Regions from separate parts of the Salinicoccus sp. Marseille-QA3875 genome, predicted to be linked through region 1. Evidence: riboswitches for the same ligand, from Rfam matches in the RefSeq annotation. Region 1 holds a riboswitch; each other region holds the start of a gene.
The links. A riboswitch is a leader RNA that binds a small molecule or an ion and turns the genes downstream of it on or off. The one in region 1 is predicted to bind S-adenosylmethionine.

Region 1 (3,282 bases):
AGTAATAAGCTTGAGAAACTATGTGAAATATGTCATTATGTAGTTGTATAGATTAATTTGAGGAGGTTTTCTATTATGGCATTACCAAACGACTTAAAGTATTCTGAAGATCATGAATGGGTAAAAGTTGATGGAAATACAGTAACAATCGGAATTACTGATTTCGCTCAAGGTGAGCTTGGAGACATCGTTTTTGTCGAGCTTCCTGAAGAAGACGATGAAATGACTAAGGGTGAATCTTTCGGCAGCGTAGAATCAGTTAAGACTGTTTCTGAACTGTATGCTCCATTAAACGGAAAGATCGTTGAAGTGAACGAAGAGCTTGAAGACAGCCCTGAGTTAGTAAACGAATCACCATATGAAGAAGCTTGGATGGTTAAAGTTGAACTTGAAGACACATCACAATTAGATGACCTGTTAGATGCTGACGGATACAAAGCAGTTATCGAAGCATAATTTAAAAACTCTAGACATTGTCTAGAGTTTTTTTAAAATAAAATAAAACTCCAAGGGTGATGAAAATGTATCTTTCTGATAAAGTACTCATTGTTGAGGGTAAAACTGACAAACGCCGTATCGAGGAAGTGCTTGTAGAACCTGTGCAGATCATATGCACTTTTGGTACAATGGGAGTTTCAAAACTTGATGAAATTTTGGAACAGCTTGACGGCTCTGATATTTATATATTATCGGATGCCGATAAAGAAGGCCGCAAAATCCGTAAATGGTTCAAAAAACATCTCAGTGAAAGTACCCACATTTATATTGACCCTAAATTTGGAGAAGTCGGCAGATGCCCAAGAGACTACCTCGCAAACCTCCTGATGCGTCATGGTTTTTATGTCGACACGAGCTTGATTATGAAAGGTAAGTTTTATGATGAAAGAGCAGTTAGAGACACAGGATATATACAATCTTATTCATTCTGAAGAAAAATTTATTCTGTACGGTTATGCGCCGATCTGTGCAAACTGCCAGATTGCGGAACGCATGTTGAATTTGACTCAGGAAATTATAGATTTTGAATATACAGCAATTGATCTGAATTACCATGTGGATTTTATCAATGATTATAAAATAACCTCCGCACCGGCGCTGTTGATATTTGAAAACGGTGAACTGAAAGAAAGTGTCTACCGTTTTGAATCCGTCACAAATCTGATGGATATACTCAGCCGTCAGTATTGACGGAAGTCCGGACTGATGGTATTATGATTCACAATCGAATAATAACTCTTATCAAGAGTGGTGTAGGGAAGTGCCCGTTGATGCCACGGCAACCGTCTCAAAGACAAGGTGCCAAATCACTGAATCAATCGATTCAAAGATGAGAGGCTGAAGATAAAAGAAGCCTACTCATTTCATAGCAAGTGAGTAGGTTTTTAAATTTATAATAGTTTGGAAGATGATTAATGATAGATATTTTAAATGTAAATAAAAACTACAGTACGAAATCAGCTGACATCACTGCAGTGGATGATGTCAGCCTGCATATAGAAAGCGGGGAAATCTTTGGCGTCATCGGATATTCAGGTGCCGGAAAATCGACATTGATCCGTCTCTTGAACGGTCTGGAAGCCCCGTCATCCGGCGAAATCATCATCGGAGACGATACCATCAACAAATTGTCTAAAAAGGACCTCAGGCAGAAGCGGCAAAAAGTTTCGATGATCTTCCAGCATTTCAATCTGCTCTGGTCACGGACGGTCGAGGAGAACATCAGCTTTCCATTAGAGATTGCGGGAGTCGCAAAAAAGGAACGGAAAAAACGGACCGGGGAACTGATTCAACTGGTTGGTCTCACAGGACGTGAGAAAAATTACCCGAGTGAATTGTCCGGGGGTCAGAAACAGCGTGTCGGCATCGCAAGGGCACTTTCAAATGAACCGACGGTTCTGCTCTGTGATGAGGCGACAAGCGCACTCGATCCGGAAACAACGGATGAAGTGCTCGAGCTTCTGCAGAGAATCAGGAAGGAAATGAACCTGACAATAGTGCTTATCACACATGAAATGCATGTCATCAGGAAAATATGCGACAGAGCCGCTGTCATGCAGAACGGCAAGGTCGTCGAGACGGGCAGAGTGCTGCAGCTGTTCCAGAACCCGTCACACAGTGTAACTAAAAGATTCGTCAAAGATGATATCAACGATGAAGAAACAGCGCTTGCCCTCGACGAAGTGAGAGAGCTGTTCCCGGATTCCAAAATACTTAAAATCGGCTTTGTCGGCACTAAATCCAAAACACCGGTCGTCTCCAGAGTGATCAAGCAGTTCGATCTGGATATGAACATTCTGTCTGGTAACATCAAACAGACGAACAACGAATCATACGGCCACCTTTATGTTGCGATGGACATTGACGGTACGACGCTTCAAAAAGTGATCGATGAGCTTGCCAATGAGGATATTACAGTGGAGGTGGAGAAGTAATGAATGAATTTTTCCAGGCCTTCAGAGATATGTTCAGTTTTGAAAACGTCAAATGGGATGTCGTTTGGGAAGCGACAGTCGATACAATCTATATGACGGGCATCGCAACTTTCTTTACATTGATGATCGGGCTTGTTTTAGGAATCATACTCTTTCTGTCCGATAAGAGCGACAATGCGGGGAGCCAGCCGGTTTACGGCGTTACGGCTTTTCTCGTCAATCTCTTCAGGGCGATACCGTTCATCATTCTGATCATTCTGCTCATCCCGTTTACAAAAGCGATTATGGGAACCATCATGGGTGTCCAGGGTGCACTGCCGGCGCTCATTATCGGTGCATCACCGTTCTATGCACGTCTTGTTGAAATTGCACTTAAAGAAATAGATAAAGGTGTAATAGAAGCGGCCGAATCGATGGGTGCAAACACATGGACGATCATATGGAAAGTATTGATACCGGAATCACTGCCTGCACTTGTTTCAGGCATCACAGTGACGGCCATCATGCTGGTCGGCTCGACTGCAATCGCCGGCGTCATCGGCGCAGGCGGCCTCGGGAACCTTGCCTACATGGTCGGGTTTACGCGGAATCAGAGTGACGTCACTTTAGTTGCAACAATAGTAATACTGATTATTGTTTTTATCATCCAGTTCGCAGGAGACTTCCTCGCAAAAGCTGTGGATAAGAGATAATAATCATATATTATAAATAGAATACCTAGAGAGGATTGGATGTATATGAAGAAATTTTTACTGTTTTTAGCTTTATCAGTTTTTGCAGTTGTTCTGGTTGCATGCGGCAGTGGCGAAGAAGGTGCAGAAGAGAGCGCTGATACAGGTGAAGAGTCTGC
Region 2 (3,282 bases), 1.1 Mb from region 1:
CGTACATGGTGACAGATTCCGAGAAAATGATTGCAGATCTTGAGAATCCATATATTTTAATCACTGATAAAAAGATTTCAAATTTCCAGGATGTTCTGCCGCTACTTGAACAGGTTGTTCAGCAGTCTCGTCCGATTCTGATCATTGCCGACGATGTCGAAGGCGATGCTATGGCGAATATCGTGCTTAACAAACTGCGCGGTACGTTCACGGCAATTGCTGTTAAAGCACCTGGGTTCGGTGACCGTCGTAAAGCGATGCTTGAAGATATCGCGATATTGACAGGCGGACAGGTTGTCACTGAAGATTTAGGTCTTGAATTGAAAGATACGACAATCGACATGCTCGGTAATGCTTCAAGAGTGAACGTATCCAAAGATGATACAACAATCGTTGAAGGTGCGGGTGAAACTAATAATATCGAAGCTCGTATCGGTCAGATCAGATCACAGATAGACGAAACGACTTCAAGCTTCGATAAAGAAAAACTTCAGGAGAGACTTGCGAAACTTTCAGGCGGTGTTGCAGTAATCAAAGTGGGTGCTGCGACTGAAACTGAAATGAAAGAGCGTAAACTCCGTATTGAAGACGCATTGAACTCAACACGTGCAGCAGTTGAAGAAGGTATTGTATCCGGTGGTGGTACAGCACTTGTAGCAGTGCACAATAAAGTTGCACAACTGGAAGAATCAGGAGACGTACAGACGGGTATCAACATCGTGCTTAAAGCATTGGAAGCACCGTTGCGTCAAATTGTCGAAAATGCTGGTTTGGAAGGTTCTGTAATTGTTGAAAAACTTAAATCCCAGGAAGAAGGTTATGGCTTTAACGCTGCAACTGACGAGTGGGTGAACATGGTTGACGCAGGAATTGTCGACCCGACTAAAGTGACACGTTCAGCACTGCAGAACGCCGGCTCTGTCGCTGCAATGTTCTTAACGACAGAAGCGGTCGTTGCGGACATTCCGGATGAAAATGGCGGCAGCCCTGATATGGGTGGCGGCATGGGCGGCGGAATGCCGGGCATGATGTAATCTTAAGCGAATGACTATTGTAAAAACGGGGTCTGCCATTGTGCAGACCCCGTTTTTTGAATTGGGAGGGGACAGAAGGAAATGAAATACTGATTTAAAAGTCTAAGGAGAATTTACTTGTTCAAAAATAAGATGTTGACCTTTCAGCTGTGTTCTGATAGTGTGAATAATCAAATAAACAAATAATTTCTAACAATAAGATAATTTTATTAGATCACTCTTATCACGAGTTGGCTGAGGGAATTGGCCCTTTGACGCCCGGCAACCACCCTTTTATGGGGAATGGTGCTACTTCCAACAGGCAGAAATGTCTGGAAGATAAGAGGGGGAAACTGTGATATATTCATGATTTCAACCCTCTTTCTTTAGGAAAGAGGGTTTTTCTATTTAAAAAATCAGATCATAAGAAAGGATGAGGTATATGAACAAGGTGATTCTGGAAGGTGTTCGAACCCCTTTTGGCAAGTGGAAGGGATTTTTATCAGAATTGGAGGCAGGCGAAATAGGGGCTTTAGCTGTGAAAGAACTGTTGCAAAGAGTGCCCGGTGCAAAAGAGTCAGACGGGGTCCTACTGGCACAGGTACTTCAAGCAGGCCAGGGACAAAATCCAGCCAGGAGAGTTGCTTCAGAAGCCGGTGTATCGCTATCTGTACCAGCAATTACTTTAAATAATGTATGTTTGGCCGGGCTGGCAACAGTATCAGACGCTGTTCGCCGCATTCACTTTGGCGAAGGGGAATTATATATTACAGGCGGATTCGATTCGATGACCAATGCCCCGTACACTGCTGCGGTCCGTAAGGAACAGTCAATGGGATCGCTGCAGCTGACGGACACATTAAGTAACGATGGTTTGTGGTGCGCGCTGACAGATCAATCGATGGGGGTGGCAACCGATGCGAAGAATAAAGATTTTAAGGTCAACAGAGAGGACCAGGATGTATATGCACAGTTGTCCCAGGAGCGGGCAGCTGAAGCACTGAAAAAAAGTTACCTGAAGGATGAAATCATACCGGTGACTGTGAATGGGAAAACTTTTTCTGATGACGAAGGTATCAGACTTAATTCTTCCATTGAAAAATTAGCAGCTTTAAAACCGGCATTCATTGAAGACGGTACGATTACAGCGGGAAATGCGTCTCAAATGACAGATGGTGCAAGTGTCGGAATCATTTCATCTGAAAAGAGGGCGGAGGCGCTTGGTAAAACACCGTTGGCACGCATTCTGGGCTGGGCTGAAGTTGCGGGGCCGGATACGAGTTTACATACAAAGCCTGCCAGGGCAATCAAAGCAGTATTGGAAAAGACGAACCTGACAGTGAATGATATTGATTTATTTGAAATCAATGAAGCTTTTGCAAGTGTGGTCATTGCAAGCTGCCGGGAACTGGACATTGACTATGAAAGAGTGAACGTCAATGGCGGTGCGATTGCGATTGGTCATCCGCTTGGCGGAACCGGCTTCAGGCTTGCTTTAACTCTTGCAGAAGAACTGAGACGTCGTGGCGGCGGGAAGGGAATTGCATCACTTTGCGGTGGCGGCGGTCAAGGCATGGCTCTATTGATAGAGGTTCCTAAAAGCTGGTAATACACATTCATTTGAAACAGTCGCTGGATGTCGATACTGATGTATTAAATACAGATCAGCCGGAGCGTTTATAATCTATCACTCAAATGAATTCATGTAATCTGGAGGAATGATTAATTATGATAGCACTATACTTTGTATTACTGGCCATATTCTGGGCAGTCGGTTTACTGATATGGAAAAAATCTTATGTATCAAAGGGAAGAGAGGAGGATTAATAATGCTTAACGTCACAGGACCATTATTTTGGACAATTATTGTTTTGTTAGTTTTATATTTTGGATATATCATTTGGATTGGTAAAAAGGGAAAGCGCCATAGCAGTTCGATGTCCGGCTTTGCTACGGCCCGAGGAAAAGTGAATCCTGTGATTGTCGGAACCAGTTTTGCCGCTTCTTATGCAAGCGCCAATTTATTTATCGGTGTGCCGGGGCTGGCTTATCAATATGGAACATCAGTGCTGTGGTATACATTGGGATGCTTTGGGGTTTCCTGGATTGGTTTGCTTTTATTTGCTAAGACATTCTGGAGATACAGCAAAAAGTTCGGCGGTGTTTCCTCGTTGCCGGAATGGCTTGGAAGAAGATACAACAGCAAGGCGTTGCAAGTGCTTGTGGCTGTTTTAATTTTATTCAACATATATTATATTGTCGGTCAAAA
Region 3 (3,282 bases), 720 kb from region 1:
CGCCGTCTTTTGCGATATCTGCAGCTTTCGGCGAAATGACACCTTCCTGAAGCCAGAAGACTTTCGGCTTCACTTCAAGCGCTTCTTCTGCAATACCGATCGCAGCTTCAGGGCTTCTGAACACCTGGACGACATCAATCTGTTCAGGCACGCTTTTCAGATCCGGATATGCTTTTTCTCCGAGTATTTCCGTCTCTCCTGGATTGACCGGAATGATCTTATAGCCGAGTCTCTGCATCTTCCTTGCCAGACGGTAGCTCGGTCTCGCTTCTTTGCCGCTCAGTCCGACAACCGCAAGTGTTTTCCGGCGTGTCGTCTCCTGACCGTCTTCAGCCACTTTCTCTGTCGGTGAATTCAATATCCATTTGATGACGCCTTCATCATTGATGACGATTTCTTCATCTTCACCCGTATCAATGCCTGTCGCCTTCGTGAGCGCTTGATTCAGGTCATTTTGAATGTCTCTTACAGATTCAATACCGACGGACAGGCGGACAAGCTCTTCGTATACACCCGTTTCTTCCAGTTGTTCTTTTGTCAGCTGCTGATGTGTCGTTGAAGCCGGATGGATGATCAGTGATTTCGCATCCCCCACGTTCGCCACATGTGACCAGAGTGCTACATTGTCTATCAGCTTTTTACCTGCAGATTTGCCGCCCTTGATACCGAAAGTGATGATCGATCCGAAGCCGTTCTTAAATGTTCTTTTCGCAATTTCATGTGATGGATGGCTTTTCAGTCCAGGGTATGTCACCCACTCGACCGCCGGATGATCAGATAGGAAACGAGCCAGCTTTTCTGCATTTTCATTATGCCTTTCCACACGTACATGCAGTGTTTCCAGCCCCTGTATCAGATGGAAAGCGTTTGTCGGGCTGAGCGTCGCTCCAAAGTCACGCAGCAGCTGGACACGGATTTTAGTGCTGAACGCCAGCGTCCCGAAGTCCGATGCATAACGGATGCCGTTGTAACTCGAGTCCGGCTCTGTAAATTCAGGGAATTTCTCCAGATTCCAGTTGAAACGGCCGCCGTCGACAACGACACCGCCGATCGATGTACCGTGCCCGCCGATCCACTTTGTCGCTGAATGGACGACTATGTCCGCACCAAGCTTGATCGGTTTACATGTATGCGGTGTTGCGAAAGTATTATCGACAATTAAAGGCACATCCGCCGCGTGAGAAATGGCAGCAACCGCTTCGATATCCAGCACCTGCAGACCCGGATTGCCGATCGTTTCACCGAACACCGCTTTTGTCTTATCCGTAATGGCATTTTTAAAGTTTTCAGGATCCGTCGGGTCGACGAATTTCACATTGATGCCGTATCTGGGCAGGGTGACCGCAAAAAGATTATATGTACCGCCGTAAAGATTCGCACCGGCAACAATTTCGTCCCCTGCACTCGCGAGATTCAGAATGGACAGTGTAATCGCAGACATCCCTGAAGAAGTCGCAACAGCCGCCACCCCTTCCTCAAGCAGTGCCATACGCTTTTCAAACACCTCTACCGTCGGGTTGCCGATGCGGGAGTATATATTACCCGGCTCATCCAGCGAGAATAAGCTTTCTGCATGATCCGTATCGTGGAATACGTATGAAGTCGTCTGATAGATTGGTACAGCTCTTGACCCCGTCGTCGGGTCCGGTGCCTGACCGCCGTGCAATGATAAAGTTTCCAGATCATAAGTTGAATTGTGTTCGTTTGACATGTCCATTCCTCCAAGTTTGAATATGATTTAAAAAAGCACTCTTCTTAAAATATAAGAAGAGTGCTTTTCCTCCTCTTATCTTCCAGGAATAAAATCCTGCTGGAATTAGCACCTTTTCAAGCAAATCTGCCTAATGGTTGCCGGGCGTCAAAGGGCCAGTCCCTCTGCCTCTCTAGATAAGTCGAATCAATATTTCTTTAATGCATATTACAATACTATGATTAGCAAGCTTTGTCAAAGTGTTTTTTAAATATTTTGTTTAGAAAGAGAATTTAGATAACTTAAAGGAGATTTAAACGTTCTGAAAAATTTTATTCGCCAAAAAAAGACCACCGCGGACGGCAGTCTTATGATTGAAGGCTTCCGGACTTTGATTTCCCTGAAACTTAAACTTCATATTAAAATATGAACAAGTGGGCAACTGTTACAAAAACAGCGGCCAGAGCGTATTGGATCAATATGAGCGGCCACACCCAGCGTATCCACTTAACCCATGAAATACCTGCAGCAGCAAGCCCCGCCATGAAGTAACCTGATGTCGGTGTAACAATGTTAGAAATACCGTCACCAAATTGGAATGCAAGCACTGCTGTCTGTCTTGCCACACCGACCAGATCTGAAAGAGGCACCATGATCGGCATCGTCAGTGCTGCCTGTCCGCTCCCTGACGGAACGATGAAGTTGATCAATGACTGCACGATGAACATGCCGATGGCGGTCAGACCTGCCGGCAGCGCACCCACTGCATTTGACATCGAATAAAGAAGCGTATCAATGATATTTCCATCTGCCATCACAGCCTGTATGCCGTATGCAAAACCGACAACAAGAGCGCCGAGAACGATCAGCTGACACCCTTTGACAAAGTTTTCAGCGATAGCATTAACCCGCATACCGGATATTAGACCCATGAGGACACCCATGACCAGGAACAGCGCGGCGATCTCTGTAATATACCAGCCATGCTGGACGACACCATAGGCCAGTGTGACGATGGTCACTAAAAGCACACCGATGACGATTTTTTGTCTTCCTGTCAAGTGCTCCCGTTCCTGTTCTTCCAAAGTTTCTCTTTTTTCCTTATCTTCTTGATACATCAGGCTCTTCGTCGGATCTTTCTTGATTTTCCTTGCATAAATCATTACATATGCAATTGCAACGGCGACAAAAATCGCCCAGAAAATCAATCGTGTAAAGAACCCGGAGTAGATTGGCAGTTCTGCGATGCCCTGAGCGACCCCGACGGTGAACGGGTTCATGAAAGCGGCTGAGAAACCTGCAGATGCACCGCATAGTACGATAGCCGCACCCAGCATGGAGTCGTATCCGAGGAACACGACAAGAGGCACGATGATCATGATATAAGGAATCGTTTCCTCCGCGAGCCCGAAAATGGCACCTCCGATTGCAAACAATGTCATCAATACCGGAATAAGTAATATTTCGTTCCCTTTCATCTTATGCGCAACCGTGTTCATACCACTTTCGAGAGCACCGGTCGCCCTGAAAATACCGAATGCACCACCGATGATGAATATAAAGAATATGATCGGAGCAGCATCCACCATTCC

Region 2: another riboswitch for S-adenosylmethionine. It lies ahead of ACY8DT_RS03450 (acetyl-CoA C-acyltransferase); the one in region 1 lies ahead of ACY8DT_RS09350 (methionine ABC transporter ATP-binding protein).
Region 3: another riboswitch for S-adenosylmethionine. It lies ahead of ACY8DT_RS05590 (PLP-dependent aspartate aminotransferase family protein); the one in region 1 lies ahead of ACY8DT_RS09350 (methionine ABC transporter ATP-binding protein).

The regions. Positions count from the first base shown of each region.
Region 1 covers NZ_CM143103.1:1,800,889-1,804,170, forward strand. The annotation lists gene ACY8DT_RS09330 (arsenate reductase family protein) at 1-1, shown strand, start outside; gene gcvH (glycine cleavage system protein GcvH) at 76-456, shown strand; gene ACY8DT_RS09340 (toprim domain-containing protein) at 522-929, shown strand; gene ACY8DT_RS09345 (thioredoxin family protein) at 877-1,188, shown strand; SAM riboswitch class I at 1,234-1,334, shown strand; gene ACY8DT_RS09350 (methionine ABC transporter ATP-binding protein) at 1,413-2,432, shown strand; gene ACY8DT_RS09355 (methionine ABC transporter permease) at 2,432-3,124, shown strand; gene ACY8DT_RS09360 (MetQ/NlpA family ABC transporter substrate-binding protein) at 3,170-3,282, shown strand, end outside.
Region 2 covers NZ_CM143103.1:662,171-665,452, reverse strand. The annotation lists gene groL (chaperonin GroEL) at 1-1,034, shown strand, start outside; SAM riboswitch class I at 1,252-1,359, shown strand; gene ACY8DT_RS03450 (acetyl-CoA C-acyltransferase) at 1,456-2,622, shown strand; gene ACY8DT_RS03445 (sodium:solute symporter family transporter) at 2,843-3,282, shown strand, end outside.
Region 3 covers NZ_CM143103.1:1,080,595-1,083,876, forward strand. The annotation lists gene ACY8DT_RS05590 (PLP-dependent aspartate aminotransferase family protein) at 1-1,711, opposite strand, end outside; SAM riboswitch class I at 1,784-1,894, opposite strand; gene ACY8DT_RS05595 (YfcC family protein) at 2,110-3,282, opposite strand, start outside.